Regions from separate parts of the Streptomyces cyslabdanicus genome, predicted to be linked through region 1. Evidence: riboswitches for the same ligand, from Rfam matches in the RefSeq annotation. Region 1 holds a riboswitch; the other holds the start of a gene.
What was found. A riboswitch is a leader RNA that binds a small molecule or an ion and turns the genes downstream of it on or off. The one in region 1 is predicted to bind glycine.
Positions count from the first base shown of each region.

Region 2: another riboswitch for glycine. It lies ahead of gcvP (aminomethyl-transferring glycine dehydrogenase); the one in region 1 lies ahead of gcvT (glycine cleavage system aminomethyltransferase GcvT).

Region 1 covers NZ_JBQRUW010000054.1:27,851-37,171, reverse strand. The annotation lists gene ACTYVM_RS29595 (enhanced serine sensitivity protein SseB C-terminal domain-containing protein) at 494-1,288, opposite strand; gene ACTYVM_RS29590 (enhanced serine sensitivity protein SseB) at 1,488-2,279, opposite strand; glycine riboswitch at 2,493-2,589, shown strand; glycine riboswitch at 2,590-2,707, shown strand; gene gcvT (glycine cleavage system aminomethyltransferase GcvT) at 2,783-3,910, shown strand; gene gcvH (glycine cleavage system protein GcvH) at 4,021-4,398, shown strand; gene glyA (serine hydroxymethyltransferase) at 4,416-5,678, shown strand; gene ACTYVM_RS29570 (L-serine ammonia-lyase) at 5,779-7,146, shown strand; gene ACTYVM_RS29565 (TFIIB-type zinc ribbon-containing protein) at 7,179-8,264, opposite strand; gene ACTYVM_RS29560 (SPFH domain-containing protein) at 8,284-9,321, opposite strand, start outside.
Region 2 covers NZ_JBQRUW010000016.1:6,002-15,322, reverse strand. The annotation lists gene ACTYVM_RS10445 (ABC transporter ATP-binding protein) at 1-572, shown strand, start outside; gene ACTYVM_RS10440 (TOBE domain-containing protein) at 635-1,054, shown strand; gene gcvP (aminomethyl-transferring glycine dehydrogenase) at 1,121-4,006, opposite strand; glycine riboswitch at 4,183-4,277, opposite strand; gene ACTYVM_RS10430 (PRC-barrel domain-containing protein) at 4,391-4,771, shown strand; gene ACTYVM_RS10425 (DNA polymerase IV) at 4,684-6,144, opposite strand; gene ACTYVM_RS10420 (MerR family transcriptional regulator) at 6,313-6,996, opposite strand; gene ACTYVM_RS10415 (bifunctional nuclease family protein) at 7,189-7,662, opposite strand; gene ftsR (transcriptional regulator FtsR) at 7,746-8,483, opposite strand; gene ACTYVM_RS10405 (FHA domain-containing protein) at 8,501-9,321, opposite strand, start outside.

The DNA of each region.
Region 1 (9,321 bases):
GAATGGATGCGCAAACGTGACACGAGTTGAGGGGTTCCGTTATCCGGACAGTGGGTAACGGGGGTCGGACGGGTCCTAGTTGGGACATTTGACGGCACCGGGGGACCAAAGCTCCGACTCTACGCGCAGAGAGCGTGACGCCCGGCCGCTCTCCGCCGGCGCCAGCAGCGGACGGTCAACTCCTCAAACGCAAAGGCAACTTGACCAGCCGACCGGCGCGTGATGCACCTCACGCCCTGCCCGTGGTTTTGCCCCCTCGGGACAAAGAAGCGCCCTTTCGTCCGCCCTACCGGATCGGCCAATCGACGCAATCACGCAAAGAGGAATTCCCGTCACTCACCGCGCACCCGCTTTTCGCTTCCCGCCGGTCCAAGAGCCGGGCCGGCACTCCGACGCCGAATCGACCCGACGCGATTTCCACGCGCCTTTGGCGAAACACCGCGGGGCCGCCTCCCCTGGGGGAGGCGGCCCCGGTCGCGTCGGTCGGTCCGGCTCAGTAGCCGCCGTGGACCGGCGGGTAGCCGTAGCCGGCCACCGGGGCCTGCGCGGGGGCCACGTGGCTCTCCCGGTCGTAGAACGGGCGGGAGTTGGCGCGCAGCCACAGGGCGACCGGGTCGTACTCGTCGGACATCGCGACCGTCGACACCGGCAGACCGTCGGGGACGGCTCCGATGGACTGCTGCATCATCACGCGCACCGAGTCGACGGCCGGCGGCGAGGTGTCGTACACGTCGAGGCCGATGGCGAGGTACGGCGCTCCGAGCGCGGGCTGCACCCAGGCGTGGCGCAGCGAGCGCAGGGCCGGGGTGCGGTGGGCGTTCTGGGTGAGCAGGGCGTAGAACCGCGAGGCCTCGACGGTGGGTTCGGACAGCCGCAGCGGGCCCGCGGGCTGGCGGTCGAGACCGGTGGCGATGCGGCGCAGATCCAGCCACGGGACGCCGACACCGCCGCCCGGGGCGTGCGGGTTCAGCCAGAGGCCGTAGTGGTCGGGGTAGAGGGTGCGGGCCACGTCGAGGCCGTCCACGACCTCGTACGAACGGTTCCAGCCGCTGGCGGACAGCTCCTGGGCGGAGGTCACGCAGGGCGCGTAGCCGTGGCCGTCGACCTCCATGTGGCCGTACTGCGCGTCGGGGGAACCCGCCTGGCCGTGCCACAGCAGCATCCATACCTGGCCGGAGGACGGGGTCGCCAGCACGCGCAGCAGCGCCTCGTAGGCGTCGTAACGCCCGGGCGTCACCTGGCGCAGCGTCTGCTCGACCTGCCCGGCCGTGGTGCCGCTGGCGCTCACTTGTACCGCCCCTCCATACAACCGACGTGTCGACCGAGCCGTGGGTCCGGGTCCTGTCGTCACCTTCCCGTCGTCCGCCCGGCGAGCAGGCGGGAGTCTGACAACAGGGCCTAGCTTAAGCCGCCGTCCGGCGGCCGGGGACTCGCCGTGCGCCGCCGACTGCGGATCGTGTGCGCCCGCCCGGCGTCCCCGGTCGGACTCAGTGGGCGTGCTGGTAGAACGGGCGGACGTGCTCCCTCATCCAGTCCGCCACGGGATCCTGGGCGACGTCCAGGAGGACCAGGTTGACCGGCCACCCGGCCGGGGTCTTCGCCAGGGCCCGGCCCAGGGCGTCCAGGGGGCGGGCCTGTGGGTCGCCGTCCCACTGGGACAGTTCGACGCCGATGAACATCACCGGGTCGTCCGTCTCGACGGCGGCCAGGCAGCGGCGGGCGGTGCTGACCACGCCGGTCTCGGCGAACTCGGCGCAGGCGGCGGCGAGGAAGTCCACCGGGTCGTCCTGCCAGTCCGGTTCGAAGAGGCGGACGCGGCCGCCGGCGGAGGCACCGTCCAGGTGGGTGCGCCCGGCCCGGCACAGTTCGGCCACGGCGGCCGGCGGCAGCGGGACGCCGACCACGCCGTCCGGGTTGAGCGCGATGCCGGCCTGCGGGGGCAGTCCGCGCGCGAACTCGACGGCGGGCGCGACGGTGTACGCCATGTGGGCGCCCGCGACCTGGCGGAACTGCTCCTCGGAGCTGAAGACCGGCACGTAGGCCTGACCGTCGATCTCCACCGTGGGCAGGTCGAGTGGCCCGCTCTGCGGTCCGCCGCCGTTGGGCAGGGGCACCCAGACGAGGCTGCGGCCGAGCACCTCCAGGATCCGGCCACCGGCGGACGGGACACCGAGGGAGGCGGACAGCACCTCCTCCAGCTCGTTGCCGGGCCATCCGCTGTGCGGGTGGGAGTGCGTCTGTGCCGGAAAGTCCGCGGAGAAGTCCGTCGGGAAGTCCATCTGCTACCGCCTGCTGTGAACACTGCTGTGGCCGAAAGGCTATCGGGTACCGGCCCGAACCTCACGAGAAATCCCGGGCCCGCGATCACGGCTGCCCCGGCGAGCGCCCTCGCGGCCCCGTGCACGTCCTGCCACGGCACGGTCACGGATGCCGCCCTGCCGCGAAGCGGGCCGGGCGTGCAATGATGTCCGCGCAACTGCATATCGGCCGTTTGAATCCGCGCGGGAGAGTCCCCAGCCGTCTCACCGGGGCGCCGAAGGAGCAAGTACCTCCCTTGAATCTCTCAGGCACCGTTACCGCGCGGGCGAGGCACATCTGAAAAGCGGGCCGCTGGGCGCAGCGGCCCCACCCAAGGTGCAAGCCGTGCACCGTCCGTCCGACGGCGGTCATGGCGAACCTCTCAGGTTCCGATGACAGATGGGGAGGACATGGATCCGTCCTTGCCCTCCCCCACGCCCGGTTTCGCTCGCGCGGGGGACCCCATCGCCTTGGAGACCGCCCGATGAGCAGTACCCCACCCGACCGACTCCGCCGCACCGCGCTCGACGCGCTGCACCGCTCGCTCGGCGCGACGATGACCGACTTCGCCGGCTGGGACATGCCCCTGCGCTACGGCTCCGAGCGCGACGAGCACATCGCCGTGCGGACGAAGGCCGGCCTGTTCGACCTGTCCCACATGGGCGAGATCACCGTCACCGGCCCGCAGGCCGTCGCCCTGCTGAACCACGCCCTGGTCGGCAACATCGCCACCGTCGGCCTCGGCCGCGCCCGCTACACCATGATCTGCCGGGCCGACGGCGGCATCCTGGACGACCTGATCGTCTACCGGCTGGGCGAGACCGAGTACCTGGTCGTCGCCAACGCCTCCAACGCCCAGGTGGTGCTCGACGCGCTGACCGAGCGGGCGGCGGGCTTCGACGCCGAGGTGCGCGACGACCGGGACGCCTACGCGCTGCTCGCCGTGCAGGGCCCCGAGTCCGCCGGCATCCTGAAGTCGCTGACCGACGCCGACCTGGACGGCCTGAAGTACTACGCCGGTCTCCCCGGCACGGTCGCGGGCGTCCCCGCGCTGATCGCGCGCACCGGCTACACCGGTGAGGACGGCTTCGAGCTGTTCGTGGCCCCCGGTGACGCGGAGAAGGTGTGGCAGGCGCTGACCGAGGCGGGCGCGGACGCCGGCCTGGTCCCGTGCGGGCTGTCCTGCCGGGACACGCTGCGCCTGGAGGCGGGCATGCCGCTGTACGGGCACGAGCTGTCGACCTCGCTGACCCCGTTCGACGCGGGCCTCGGCCGGGTGGTCAAGTTCGAGAAGGAGGGCGACTTCGTCGGCCGCGAGGCCCTGCTGGCCGCCGCCGAGCGCGCCGCCGCCGAGCCGCCCCGGGTGCTCGTCGGCCTGGTCGCCGAGGGCCGCCGGGTCCCGCGCGCCGGGTACGCGGTCGTCGCGGGCGGCGAAGTGATCGGCGAGGTCACCTCCGGCGCCCCCTCCCCCACCCTGGGCAAGCCGATCGCCATGGCGTACGTCGACGCCGCGCACGCCGCCGAGGGCACGCCCGGTGTGGGCGTGGACATCCGGGGCAAGCACGAACGGTACGAGGTCGTGGCGCTGCCCTTCTACAAGCGCCAGAAGTGACACCGTCGTAGCCGCCACGGAGGCGACGTGAGGCACGTCACCCCTGGTCGCGCACACCTTTCGCGCTCCCCATTCATCACCATTGACCCGCGTACAGGAGAATTCAGGCCATGAACAACCCTCAGCATCTGCGCTACAGCAAGGAGCACGAGTGGCTGTCGCCCGTCGAGGACGGCGTGGCGACGGTCGGCATCACCGAGTTCGCGGCCAACGCGCTCGGCGATGTCGTCTACGCCCAGCTCCCGGAGGTCGGCGACACGGTGGCCGCGGGCGAGACCTGCGGTGAGCTGGAGTCGACCAAGTCGGTGTCCGACCTGTACTCCCCCGTCAGCGGTGAGGTCACCGAGACCAACGAGGACGTGGTGAACGACCCGTCGCTGGTGAACTCCGCGCCCTTCGAGGGCGGCTGGCTGTTCAAGGTGCGCCTGGCCGAGGAGCCCGCCGACCTGCTCTCCGCCGACGAGTACGCCGCCGAGACGGCCGGCTGAGAATCGGACATACGCACATGACTGTTCTCAACACTCCCCTGCACGAGCTCGACCCGGACGTGGCCGCCGCGGTCGACGCCGAGCTGCACCGCCAGCAGTCCACGCTCGAGATGATCGCCTCGGAGAACTTCGCCCCGGTCGCGGTCATGGAGGCGCAGGGCTCGGTCCTCACCAACAAGTACGCCGAGGGCTACCCCGGCCGCCGCTACTACGGTGGCTGCGAGCACGTCGACGTGGTCGAGCAGATCGCCATCGACCGCATCAAGGAGCTGTTCGGCGCCGAGCACGCCAACGTGCAGCCGCACTCCGGCGCGCAGGCGAACGCGGCCGCGATGTTCGCGCTGCTCAAGCCCGGCGACACGATCATGGGTCTGAACCTCGCCCACGGCGGGCACCTGACCCACGGCATGAAGATCAACTTCTCCGGCAAGCTCTACGACGTCGTCGCCTACCACGTGGGCGAGGACGGCCTGGTCGACATGGCCGAGGTGGAGCGCCTGGCGAAGGAGTCCAAGCCGAAGCTGATCGTGGCCGGCTGGTCCGCCTACCCGCGCCAGCTGGACTTCGCCGCGTTCCGCCGGATCGCGGACGAGGTCGGCGCGTACCTCATGGTCGACATGGCGCACTTCGCCGGCCTGGTGGCCGCGGGCCTGCACCCCAACCCGGTGCCGCACGCCCACGTGGTCACCACCACCACCCACAAGACGCTGGGCGGCCCGCGCGGCGGTGTCATCCTGTCCACCGCCGAGCTGGCCAAGAAGATCAACTCCGCGGTGTTCCCCGGTCAGCAGGGCGGCCCGCTGGAGCACGTGATCGCCGCCAAGGCGGTGTCCTTCAAGGTCGCCGCGAGCGAGGAGTTCCGCGAGCGCCAGCGCCGTACCCTGGACGGCGCCCGCATCCTGGCCGAGCGCCTGGTCCAGGACGACGTCCGGGCGGTCGGCGTGGACGTCCTGTCCGGCGGCACGGACGTGCACCTGGTCCTGGTCGACCTGCGCGACTCCGAGCTGGACGGTCAGCAGGCCGAGGACCGCCTGCACGAGATCGGGATCACCGTCAACCGCAACGCGATCCCGAACGACCCGCGCCCGCCGATGGTCACCTCCGGCCTCAGGATCGGCACGCCGGCCCTGGCCACCCGCGGTTTCACGACCGAGGACTTCACCGAGGTCGCGGACGTGATCGCCGAGGCGCTGAAGCCGTCGTACGACGCCGACGCCCTCAAGGCCCGGGTGCGCGCCCTGGCCGACAAGCACCCGCTGTACCCGGGGCTGAACAAGTAGGTCCCGTCCCCAGGAGTGCCGCGTACGGCCGGAGACCCCGGTCCGTGCGCGGCGCCCCGCCCCTGGCACCCCCAGCACCACCCCGTCTTGAGGAGTCTCCGTGGCCATCTCGGTCTTCGACCTGTTCTCGATCGGCATAGGCCCGTCGAGCTCCCACACGGTCGGCCCGATGCGGGCGGCCCGCATGTTCGCCCGTCGGCTGCGCAATGAGGACCTGCTGGCGCGGACCGCGTCGGTCCGCGCCGAGCTGTACGGCTCCCTCGGGGCGACGGGCCACGGCCACGGCACACCGAAGGCGGTGCTGCTCGGTCTGGAGGGCGCCTCGCCGCGCACGGTGGACGTGGAGACGGCCGACGAGCGGGTGGAGACGATCAGGACCTCCGGCCGGCTGAGCCTGCTCGGCGAACACGAGATCGCGTTCTCCTACGACGACGACATGGTCCTGCACCGCCGCAAGGCGCTCCCCTACCACGCCAACGGCATGACCCTGTGGGCCCACGACGCCTCCGGTGCCGAGCTGCTGGCCAAGACGTACTACTCGGTCGGCGGCGGCTTCGTCGTGGACGAGGAGGCGGTGGGCGCGGACCGCATCAAGCTGGACGACACGGTGCTGAAGTACCCGTTCCGCTCGGGCGACGAGCTGCTGCGCCTGACGCAGGAGACCGGCCTGTCGATCTCGTCCCTGATGCTGGAGAACGAGCGGGCCTGGCGCACCGAGGAGGAGATCCGCGAGGGCCTGCTGGAGATCTGGCGGGTGATGCAGGCGTGCGTGGGGCGCGGCCTGAACCGCGAGGGCATCCTGCCGGGCGGCCTGAAGGTGCGCCGCCGCGCGGCCGTCACCGCCCGCCAGCTGCGCGCCGAGGGCGACGCGGCGGCCCGCGCGATGGAGTGGATCACCCTCTACGCGATGGCGGTGAACGAGGAGAACGCGGCCGGCGGCCGGGTGGTCACCGCCCCGACCAACGGCGCGGCCGGCATCATCCCGGCGGTCCTGCACTACTACATCAACTTCATCCCCGGCGCGGACGAGGACGGCGTGGTCCGCTTCCTGCTCGCCGCCGGCGCGATCGGCATGCTCTTCAAGGAGAACGCCTCCATCTCCGGCGCCGAGGTCGGCTGCCAGGGCGAGGTCGGCTCGGCCTGCTCGATGGCGGCGGGCGCCCTGGCCGAGGTCCTGGGCGGCACGCCGGAGCAGGTCGAGAACGCGGCCGAGATCGGCATGGAGCACAACCTCGGCCTCACCTGCGACCCCGTGGGCGGCCTGGTCCAGATCCCCTGCATCGAGCGCAACGGCATGGCCGCGGTCAAGGCGGTCACCGCCGCCCGGATGGCCATGCGCGGCGACGGCTCCCACAAGGTCTCCCTCGACAAGGTCATCAAGACCATGAAGGAGACCGGCGCGGACATGTCGGTGAAGTACAAGGAGACGGCCCGGGGCGGCCTGGCGGTGAACATCATCGAGTGCTGAGGAGGTCCGGCCCGGGCCCGCCGCGCGGGCCGCTACCTTCTGACGCTCAGCCAGACGACCAGCGCGATCACCGCGAGCGAGGCGGCGACGATCTTGCCAGTGCTGTAGGGGCGCTCGCCGACCACCTCGCCGGTGCGGGCGTTCACCGTCACCTGCCAGGTCCGCCCGGCGTGCAGGTAGGTCAGGAACCACACCGGGAGCAGCATCAGCTTGAAGGTGACGTCGGAGTAGTGGGTGTCGACCGACTCGACCCGCTGCTCGTCGCCCCCGATGTCGCTGCGGCAGTCGCCCTCGATGACCTCGGCCATCCGCTGCTCGGCCGTCGCCAGGCCGTCCTCGGGCTCGATGTCGTAGCGCACCGTCTGGAAGCCCGCCAGGTACTCCTCCTGGTAGGGCCTGGCCTCCTCCAGCGGCCAGGGCGTGAGCTTGTCGAGCTGCTTGGCGGTGACGTGGCTGGTGCCGGGCACCAGCACGTCGTCGAAGTCCCGGGAGACCGTCCCCGAGGCCGGGTACCAGCGGGTGTGCCGCACCTGCTCGGTCACGGTGCGGGTCTGGCCGTTCTCGGTGACGGTGCGCGTCACGGTCTCGTAGTAGTACACGCCGCGCCGGCCCCGGTAGTCGGAGACGGTGGCCGCGTCGTACGTCCAGTGCGGCAGGTAGCTGCCCTTGAAGGACTCCGCCTCGGTGACCTTCTTCAGGTCCTTCGGGGCGAACCAGCGGGAAGACGTCCAGGTGCGCAGCGCCTCCCGGGCCGCGTCGCGGTCCAGGCCGAACGGGACGACGGCCTCGGGCACGACCCGCTCGGTGGCGCCCGCGTCGGCCACCAGGGGCGTGGCGCAGAACTGGCAGCGCACGGAGAGGGAGTCGCTCTCGGTGCGGGCCCCGCACCCCGGGCAGACGAAGGTGTTCACGGAGCCGGGTCCGGCCAGTGGCTTGGCGGGGAGGGCCGCCAGCTCCTGGATCGGGTGCTCCCGTACCGCACGCGGGACGGGCACGATGGCCTGCTGGTGCCCGCAGTAGGGGCAGCGCAGCGCGTCGGTCCCCGGGGCGTACTCCACGGTGGCACCGCAGGCCTCGCAGGGGTACGAGCGGGCGGCGGTGGCCTGGTCCTCGGTCATGGTCGTCGTCCCCGCCCGCTCAGGCCTGGGGCGGCAGCGGCGGCGGGACGCTGCCGAAGAGGCGTTCGACCTCAGGGACCTGCTCGGCGGGGAGCCAGCCGGCCATGCCGTTCTGCCAGACCAGGGTGGTCCGGGTGAGGGTGCCCGCGCTGATCAGGCCGGTCAGCGCGGCGGTGTCGTACGGGCCCTGCTGGGCGCCGCCGACGCCGACGAACCACTGCTGCTGGGGCAGCGGCGGCGGGGTGGCCGGGGCGGGAGCGGGTGCCGGGGCCGCGGGGGGCTGCTGCGGGGTGAGGCCCTCCGCCATGCGGCGGCCCAGGGCCATGCCGACGCCCAGTCCGACGCCCTCGCCGGCGGCGCCGGGGTTGCGCGCGGCGTCGCCGATCGCGTCGGCCGCCTGGAGCTGGGTGTACTGGTCGAGGTTGCCCACGATCCCCATCCGGGAGCGGGCGTCGACGGCGGCCTCGACCTCGGGCGGCAGCGAGATGTTCTCGATGATGAACTTCGGCACGGCGATGCCGACCGGGGCCAGTTCCTCGGTGAGGGCGCCCGCCAGCCTGGCGCCGAGCCCGTCCTGCCGTGTGGCCAGGTCCAGCATCGGCACGCCCGCCGTGGCCAGGGCGGTGGCCAGCCGGCCGACGATCAGCTGCCGCAGGTACTCCTGCACTTCCTCGGTGCGGAACTGCGGGTCGGTGCCGGCCAGCTCGCGCAGCAGCGCGGCGGCGTCCACGACGCGCGCGGTGAAGGCGCCGAAGGCCCGCAGCCGGACCATGCCGAACTCGGGGTCCCGGACGATGACCGGGTTCTGGGTGCCCCACTTGAGGTCGGTGAACTGGCGGGTGGTGACGAAGTAGACCTCGGCCTTGAAGGGCGAGTGGAAGCCGTACTTCCAGCCCTTCAGGGTGGACAGCACCGGCAGGTTCTGCGTCTCGAGGGTGTAGGTGCCGGGCGTGAAGACGTCGGCGATCTGCCCCTCGTTGACGAAGACCGCCGTCTGCGACTCGCGGACGACGAGCTGGGCGCCCATCTTGATCTCGTTCTCGTAGCGCGGGAAGCG
Region 2 (9,321 bases), on a different contig from region 1:
CACTCGCCGCGCTCGACGCCCGTACCCGTCTGGAGGTCCGCGCCCAGCTGCGCCGGCACCTCGCCGAGTTCGAGGCCGTCGCCGTCCTCGTCACCCATGACCCGCTGGACGCGATGGTGCTGGCCGACCGGCTGGTCGTGGTCGAGCACGGCCGGGTCGTCCAGGAGGGCACCCCGGCGGAGATCGCCCGCCGTCCGCGCACCGACTACGTCGCGCAACTCGTCGGCCTGAACCTCTACCGCGGGCAGGCGGACGCCCATACCGTCCGTCTCGAGGCCGGCCCCGTCGTCACCACCACCGAGGTCCTGTCGGGGGCGGTCTTCGTGGCCTTCCCGCCGAGCGCGGTCACGCTCTTCCGGGACCGCCCCACGGGCACCAGCGCGCGCAACCTGTGGCGCTGCGAGGTCGCCGGTCTGGAGACCCACGGCGACCGGATCCGCGCCGACCTGACCGGCGAACTCGCCCTGACCGCGGAGGTGACCACGGTCGCGGCCGCCGAGCTGGACCTGCACCCGGGCGCGGAGGTCTGGGCGACCGTCAAGGCGACGCAGACCCACGCCTACCCGGCCTGAGGCACCGGCCGCCCTACGGTGGGGTTGATCACCACGTCCCCCACCCACCGCGAGGCACGTCCATGAGCCTGAGCATGCGCAACCAGTTGCCCGGCACGGTCACCGCCGTCACCCCCGGCGAGGCGATGGCCCTCGTCCACGTGCGCCTGGACGGCGGCGGACAGCTCACCTCCGCGATCACCCGGGACGCCGTCGAGGACCTGCGTCTGACCGAGGGCAGCACCGTGCGCGCCCTGGTGAAGTCGACGGAGGTGTCCCTGGCCACCGGGCCGGTCGAGGGCCTGTCCATCCGCAACCGGCTGCCGGGCACCGTCACCCGGATCGCCCTCGGCGCTGCCATGGCGTCCGTCCGGGTCGGCGTGGAGGGCGGCGAGCTGACCGCCGCGATCACCAGGGACGCCGCCACGGAACTCGGCCTGACGGAGGGCACGCGCGTCACCGCCCTGATCAAGTCGACCGAGGTCTGCCTGGCCACCGTGTGACACGGCGGGAAGAACCGCGGGGCCCCCGCCCGGGTCGGACGGGAGCCCCGTGAGCCGTTCGCTCGCTCAGTCCTCGTACGCGTCCAGCGGCGGGCAGGAGCAGACGAGGTTGCGGTCGCCGAAGGCCTGGTCGATGCGGCGCACCGGCGGCCAGTACTTGTCGGCAGCCGAGACCCCGGCCGGGAAGACGGCCTCCTCACGGGTGTAGCCGTGCTCCCACTCCCCGCCGAGCGCGGCGGCGGTGTGCGGGGCGCCGTGCAGCGGGTTGTCGTCCGCGGGCCACTGGCCGGAAGCGACCTTCTCGATCTCGGCGCGGATCGCGATCATCGCATCGCAGAACCGGTCCAGCTCGGCCAGGTCCTCGGACTCGGTCGGCTCGATCATCAACGTGCCGGCCACCGGGAACGACATCGTCGGCGCGTGGAAGCCGTAGTCGATCAGCCGCTTGGCCACGTCGTCCACGCTCACCCCGGTCTCCTTGGTCAGCGGGCGCAGGTCGATGATGCACTCGTGGGCGACCAGGCCGCCGGGACCGGTGTAGAGCACCGGGTAGTGCGGCTCGAGCCGCTTGGCGACGTAGTTGGCGCTGAGCACCGCGACCTGCGTGGCACGCTTGAGGCCCTCGCCGCCCATGAGGCGGACGTAGGCCCAGGAGATCGGCAGGATGCCGGCCGATCCCCACGGCGCGGCCGAGATCGGGCCGACCCCCGTCTCCGGGCCCGCGTCGGGCTGGAGCGGGTGGTTGGGCAGGTACGGCGCCAGGTGGGCCCGCACGCCGACCGGGCCGACACCGGGACCGCCGCCGCCGTGCGGGATGCAGAACGTCTTGTGCAGGTTGAGGTGGGAGACGTCGCCGCCGAAGTGGCCCGGCTTGGCGAGGCCCACCAGGGCGTTGAGGTTGGCCCCGTCGACGTACACCTGGCCACCGGCCTCGTGGACCTGCGCGCAGATGTCGGCGACGTGCTCCTCGAACACGCCGTGCGTGGACGGGTAGGTGATCATCAGCACGGCCAGCTGCTCGCGGTACTGCTCGATCTTCGCCCGCAGGTCCTCGACGTCGACCTCGCCGTCCTCGGCGGTCTTGACCACGACGACCTTCATGCCGGCCATCACGGCGCTTGCGGCGTTGGTGCCGTGCGCGGAGGACGGGATGAGGCAGATGGTGCGCTGCTCGTCGCCGTTGGCACGGTGGTAGCCGCGCACGGCGAGCAGACCGGCCAGCTCGCCCTGGGAACCGGCGTTCGGCTGGAGGGAGACCTTGTCGTAGCCGGTGACCTCGGCGAGGCGCTCCTCCAGCTCACGGATGAGGGTGAGGTAGCCCTGCGCCTGCTCGGCGGGCACGAAGGGGTGCAGCTGCCCGAACTCCGGCCAGGTGACCGGCTCCATCTCGGTCGTCGCGTTGAGCTTCATGGTGCACGAGCCCAGCGGGATCATGCCGCGGTCGAGCGCGTAGTCGCGGTCGGCCAGCCGGCGCAGATAGCGCAGCATCGCGGTCTCGGACCGGTACTGGTGGAAGACGGGGTGGGTGAGGTAGGCGTCGGCACGCAGTAGCGCCTCGGGCAGCACGTCCCCGGCGGCCGCGTCCAGCGCCTCGATGTCGCCCCCGACGCCGAAGGCCGCCCACACGGTGCGCAGCCGGTCGCGGGTGGTGGTCTCGTCGCAGGCGACCGAGACGTGGTCGGCGTCGACGAGGCGCAGGTTCACGCCGCCCTCGCGGGCCGCGGCGACGACCTCGGCGGCACGTCCCTCCGCCTTGACGGTCAGCGTGTCGAAGTACGCGCGGTGCGCGACCTCGAAGCCGCCGGCCGTCAGCCCCTCGGCGAGGACCGTGGCGTAGCGGTGGGTGCGCCGCGCGATGTCCCTGAGGCCCTCGGGGCCGTGGTAGACCGCGTACATGCCGGCCATGACGGCGAGCAGCACCTGGGCGGTGCAGATGTTGCTCGTCGCCTTCTCGCGACGGATGTGCTGCTCACGGGTCTGCAGGGCGAGGCGGTAGGCCCTGTTGCCGTCGGCGTCGACGGACACGCCGACCAGGCGGCCGGGCAGGCTGCGCGCGAACTTCTCGTGCACGGCCATGTAGCCGGCGTGCGGGCCGCCGAAGCCCATCGGCACGCCGAAGCGCTGGGTGGTGCCGACGGCGATGTCCGCGCCGAGCTCGCCGGGCGACTTCAGCAGGGTGAGCGCGAGCAGGTCGGCGGCGACGGTGACCAGGGCGCCCAGCTCGTGCGCCTGGTCGATGACGGGCTTCAGGTCGCGTACGGCGCCGGAGGCACCCGGGTACTGGAGGAGCACGCCGTTGATCCCACGCTCGGCGATCTCGGCCGGGATGCCCGCGCTGAGGTCGGCGACGACGACCTCGACGCCGCTCGGCTCGGCACGGGTCTCGATGACCGCGACGGTCTGCGGCAGCGCGTCCGCGTCGACCAGGAACAGACCCTTCTTGTTCTTGCCCATGCGCCGGGACAGCGCCATGGCCTCGGCCGCGGCGGTGCCCTCGTCGAGCAGGGACGCGCCGGAGGTCGGCAGACCGGTCAGGTCGGCGACGACGGTCTGGAAGTTCAGCAGCGCCTCGAGGCGGCCCTGGGAGATCTCGGGCTGGTAGGGGGTGTAGGCGGTGTACCAGGCCGGGTTCTCCATGACGTTGCGCAGGATGACCGGCGGGGTGAACGTCCCGTAGTAGCCGAGTCCGATCATCGAGCCGAGGACCTGGTTGCGGTCGGCGAGGGAGCGCAGCTCGGCCAGCACCTCGGCCTCGGTGCGGGCGCCGGGCAGGTCGAGGGCGTCGGCGTTCTTGATCACATCGGGTACCGCGGCGGCGGTGAGCTCGTCGAGCGAGCCGTAGCCGACCTGGGCGAGCATCTTGGCCCGCGCCTCCTGGTCGGGCCCGATGTGGCGCTGTTCGAAGGGGATGCCCTGTTCGAGCTCGGAGAGCGGGATGCGCTGGGCGGTCATTGCGGAGGCCTCCTGGTCTGACACGACCTTCGAGGGACACCACGGCGCGGGTGCCCCGACGGCCTCCCCCTCTGTCATCTCAACCTGAGAGCTTCACCGGACCACCCGAGGGCTTCCGGTTTTCACCGTCGGTGAGAGCGGAAGCCGTCGACACCCGCTCTGCTTTCCAGAGTGACCTCGTCCGTGCGGTACGTGGGCCTGAGAGATTCCGGGGAGGATTTGCTCCTTCGGCGCCCCCGGCGGTGCCGGAGGGCTCTCCCGCACGGGGTCAGCAGCCGCTGCCAGCCTACCAGCGGGGCGACCGCACGGGCCTTCGAGTGGCCGCCTCGCGGAATGTGCTCTTTCGTAGGGGTTACGGATGAGTTGCGACCACGTGGAGGGACAGTGCAGACGGAGATCGATCCGCGCAATCTGATCGGCCGCAAGGCGTTCGACCGCAACGGGCACAAGATCGGCACGGTGGACGAGGTCTACCTCGACGACGCGACCGGCGTGCCGGAGTGGGCGGCGATACGCACCGGCCTGTTCTCCCGGGACGCCTTCGTCCCCCTGGAGCCCAGCGAACTCGTCGAGGGCACCCTGCGCGTCCCCTTCGACCGCTCCCTGGTCAAGGAGGCTCCCGACTTCGGCGTGGGCCGCCATCTGTCCCCTGAGCAGGAACTGCAGCTCTACCACCACTACGGCCTCGACGTGGCCCCACCCCCTGTTCCCGACCACCAGTTCGGCAAGCTGGCGGGCTCCGGCTCGGGTCCGGACGAGGGCTGAGCCGGAGGCGCTGGAGGAACCGGAGGATCCAGAGACACCAGGGGCAGGGGTTCGGCCGGTTCCAGGTCCGGGTCGTCCACGAGGAAGGTGCGCACGCGGCCCGGCGCGGATCCGGGGGTCTCGAAGCGCACGGTGACGCGGCCGAGGCCGCTGCCCTGCACCCATCCGTGGCCGTACCCCGCATGTCGTACGTCATGACCCGCCGGCCACCGCCGCTCGGTGGGTTCCGGCTGGCGCTGGGCGGGTTCCCGCTGCCGCTCCTCGGCGGGCCCCTCCACCTCCGCGTCGGCGCCCTGCGCGCCCGCCGCCTGCGCGAACAGGTCCTCCTGGGTGTAGTCGGCGAGCCCTGACACACCCACGCCCAGCAGCCGTACCCCGCCGGTGGTGTCCACGGAGTCCAGCAGCCGGGCGGCCGCCTCCCGTATCACCGCGGGGTCGTCGGTGGGCCCGCGCAGGGTCTCGGAGCGGGTGAGGGTGGAGAAGTCGTAGCGGCGGACCTTCAGCACGATGGTGCGCCCCGACAGACCGGCCCCGCGCAGCCTCCCCACACACCGGTCGGCCAGCCGCTGCACCTCCAGGGCCACCCGGACGCGGTCGTGGATGTCCACGTCGTAGGTGTCCTCGACGGACACCGACTTCGTCTCGCGCTCGGCGACGACGGGACGCTCGTCGTGGGCCAGCGCCATCGCGTGCAGCGCGTGCCCGTGCGCCTTGCCGAGCAGCCGGACGAGCTCGTCCTCACCGGCCTCGGCGAGCTCCTCGACGGTGTGGATACCGGCCCGCCGCAGATGGTCGCCCGTGGCCGGGCCCACGCCCGGCAGGGTCCGCACGGACAGCGGTCCGAGCAGGGCCCGCTCGGTGCCCGGCTCGATGAGCACAAGACCGTCGGGCTTGGCCTGCTCGGAGCCGATCTTGGCGAGCATCTTGGAGGCGGCCAGCCCCACGGACCCCGTGAGCCCCGTGACGGCGCGGATCTCGGAGCGCAGTCTCGTCCCCGCCAGCCGGGCGGATTCCGCGTCCCAGGCGGCTCCCCCGGCCTCCAGGTCCACGAACGCCTCGTCCAGGCTCAGCGGCTCCACGAGCGGCGACCGGGCCCGCAGCAGGCCCATCACCCGCTCGCTGATGGAGCGGTAGAAGGCGAAGCGCGGCACGAGGTACGCGGCGTTCGGCGCCAGCCGCCGCGCCTGGGCCATCGGCATCGCGGAGTGGACGCCGAACACACGCGCCTCGTACGACGCCGTGGCGACCACTCCGCGCGGTCCCAGCCCGCCCACGACCACGGCCTTCCCGCGCAGGCTCGGCTTGGAGGCCTGCTCCGCCGAGGCGAAGAAGGCATCCATGTCGAGATGGAGGATCGTGGGTGCGGTTCTCACACCTACGATGCTGCACCACCCCACTGACAACGCCACCGCCAACACCACGGTCCCGGCGGCACCGTCCCGGCCTCCCGAGGCCGGTCCACGGGCCCAGAGGACCGGACAGGCCGGGTCAGTGGCCGGGGAGGCAGTGACCGGAGGCGGCCGGGGGCAGCCGGGGGCCGCTCAGACGGCCCGGTTGCGCCGCCGGGCGAGTTCGTCGCCCGGGTTGTGCCCCACGAGCGTCTCCCCCGTGTCGATGCGCTCGCCGTGCAGCTGCGACAGCGCGTTCTCCACGTCGCGCCACACCACGCCGACGGCGATGCCGAAGATTCCCTGGCCCCCCTGGAGCAGAGCGTGCACCTCGTCGGGCGACGTGCACTCGTACACCGTGGCCCCGTCGCTCATCAGCGTCATCCGCTCCAGGTCGCGGAAACCGCACTCGCGCAGGTGCTGGACGGCGGTACGGATGTTCTGCAACGACACGCCGGTGTCGAGGAACCGCTTGACGATCTTCAGAACGACGACGTCCCGGAAGCTGTAGAGGCGCTGGGTACCGGATCCCTGGGCGGGCCGCACGCTCGGCTCGACCAGCCCGGTGCGCGCCCAGTAGTCCAGCTGCCGATACGTGATGCCGGCGGCTGCGCAGGCCGTCGGACCGCGATAGCCGATCTGCTCGATTGCCATGGCCGCCGCCCCTCCGCTGCTCGGCACCGCCGCCGGTCGCTGCGGAGCACGACCGGCCGCATCGCCGAGAGGTGGATACCCGCCGCTCGGGCGGAGCCGAGAGCCCGGGGGAGGGTACGGACCGCTTCCCCCGGCATTGCGTCCGGGGTCACCCCCAGCCGTACCGTCGCCGCTGCTTCTCACGCCGACCTCCGTCCTTGACCTGCCTCCTCGACGGTAGGCAGTCACCAGGGGTGCGTCAACGATCGCCACACTCGGCACGCCGAGTGATAATCACCCTAAGAGTGGTTTCGTGTACCCCATCGCCGGGAAAGGCTATCCGAATGCTCCGGGCGGAGGTCGCGGGACGGTCTCCTGGCGGCTCACACGGGCGCTTCACTGGCTGCTGCTGCCGAAGTCCTCCGGCGAGATCTGGTCGAGGAACTCGCGGAACTTCTCCACCTCGTCCTCCTGCTCGTCCGGGATCGCGATGCCCGCGTCGTCGAGCACCGTGTCACTGCCGAAGATCGGCGTCCCGGTGCGCAGGGCCAGCGCTATGGCGTCGGACGGCCGGGCACTCACCTCGACACCGCTGGCGAACACCAGCTCGGCGTAGAAGACACCTTCACGCAGGTCCGTGATGCGTACTTCCGTGAGTTCCTGGCCGACCGCCTCCAGCACGTCCTTGAACAGGTCGTGGGTCAGCGGTCGGGCGGGGGCCATGCCCTGCTGGGCGAAGGCGATCGCCGTCGCCTCCCCTGGCCCGATCCAGATGGGGAGGTAACGGTCGCCTCCCACTTCACGCAGGAGCACGATCGGTTGGTTGGAGGGCATCTCGACCCGGACACCTACGACATCGAGCTCGTTCACACAGCAACCCTAGGCGGTGCCCGGGACGTTTGGGTAGTCGGGCCGGGCACGGGAGGAGGATCCGGCCGCCTCCGGGGGCCCGCTCACGGCAGCCGCAGCCCGAGCGCGGTGTGCACCAGCACCGTGTGCAGCCGCACCGTGAGCTCCGCCAGCTCCTTGGCGCGGGCCTCCGCATGTGCCCTGGTCTGCGGATTGCGGTGCCGCTTGAGGGGGGCCACCACCTGGTCGACGAGCCCGGCCTCCCGGTCGGCGGCCGCCTTCATCACCCGCAGGTGCCGGGGCTCGATCCCGAAACGCCCCAGCTCGGAGACGAGCGAGGCCACGGTCAGCGCCTCGGCGCCGTAACCCCCGTCCGCCAACGGGGTGAGCAGCCCGTACGACTCCCACTCGCGCAGTTCCCCCTCCTCGACACCGGCGGCGGCGAGGAGCTCGTCCCGCCCGATCCGGGCTGTCGTCGGCGCCTCGGCCGGCGAGGGCACGGATCCGCCGTCCCGCTGCCGGCCGACCGCCGGCAGGTGGACCGCCTCGCCGCGCTCCATGGCGTCCAGGTACTCGCGAATCACCTTCAACGGCAGGTAATGGTCACGCTGCATCCGCAGGACCAGGGCCAGCCGCTCGACGTCGTCGGTGCTGAACTTGCGGTACCCCGAGGGGGTGCGCCGCGGCTCGACGAGTCCCTCCGACTCCAGGAAACGAATCTTGGAGACGGTGACCTCGGGGAACTCGTCGCGCAGCATGTTCAGCACCGTGCCGATGCTCTTCAGCCCACTGTCCGTGGCGGCGGTGCCGTGCCCGGCACCGCCGCTCGGTGATTGACGCATGGACCTTCCCTGACAGGTCAGACGCCCTGCCGGCTCGAGTAGAAGACCAGCCGGTACTTGCCGATCTGCACCTCGTCACCGTTGGACAGGGCGACCTGGTCGATCGGCTCCCGGTTGACGTACGTGCCGTTCAGACTGCCGACGTCGGCCACCGTGAACGAACCGTCCGGGCTGCGCCGGAACTCCACGTGGCGACGCGAGACCGTCACGTCGTCCAGGAAGATGTCGCTCTGCGGATGACGCCCGGCCGTGGTCAGCTCGCCGTCCAGGAGGAAGCGGCTGCCCGAGTTCGGGCCGCGGCGCACCACCAGGAGGGCCGAGCCCAGGGGCAGCGCGTCGACGGCCGCCTGCGCCTCCGGAGACAGCATCGGCGTCTGGCCGGTGGCCTCGGCGTCGTAGGCCTCCAGACCGGAGATGGAGATCGTCGAGGTCGTCTCCGACGAGCGCTCCGGCACCGCACCGGACCGCAGCGGCGCACCGCAGTTCGAGCAGAAGCGGCTGTTCTCCGCGTTGCGGTTGCCGCACCTCGTACACACCAGGGCCGACATGGACGGATCCTCCTGCCGCGGCTGCCCCGCGGGGGCATCGGACGCGTACGGGCCGGCGGCGAACCCTCCAGCCGTACCTGAGGTCGACGGTTGCCCGAAACCTATGCCGCCCGACTGGGCAGGGTCAACCGACGGCGCCCCCTGACCGGCCACCTGGTCCCTGAACAGCGGACGCTGACCCTCGGCGTCAGGCTGTGCGCGGTGACGGGCCGTCGCGTTCTCGCCGCCTTCTCGCGCGCTCTTGCCGAACAACTTCGCAAACAACTTCACGGGCGATTCCCCTTGACCGA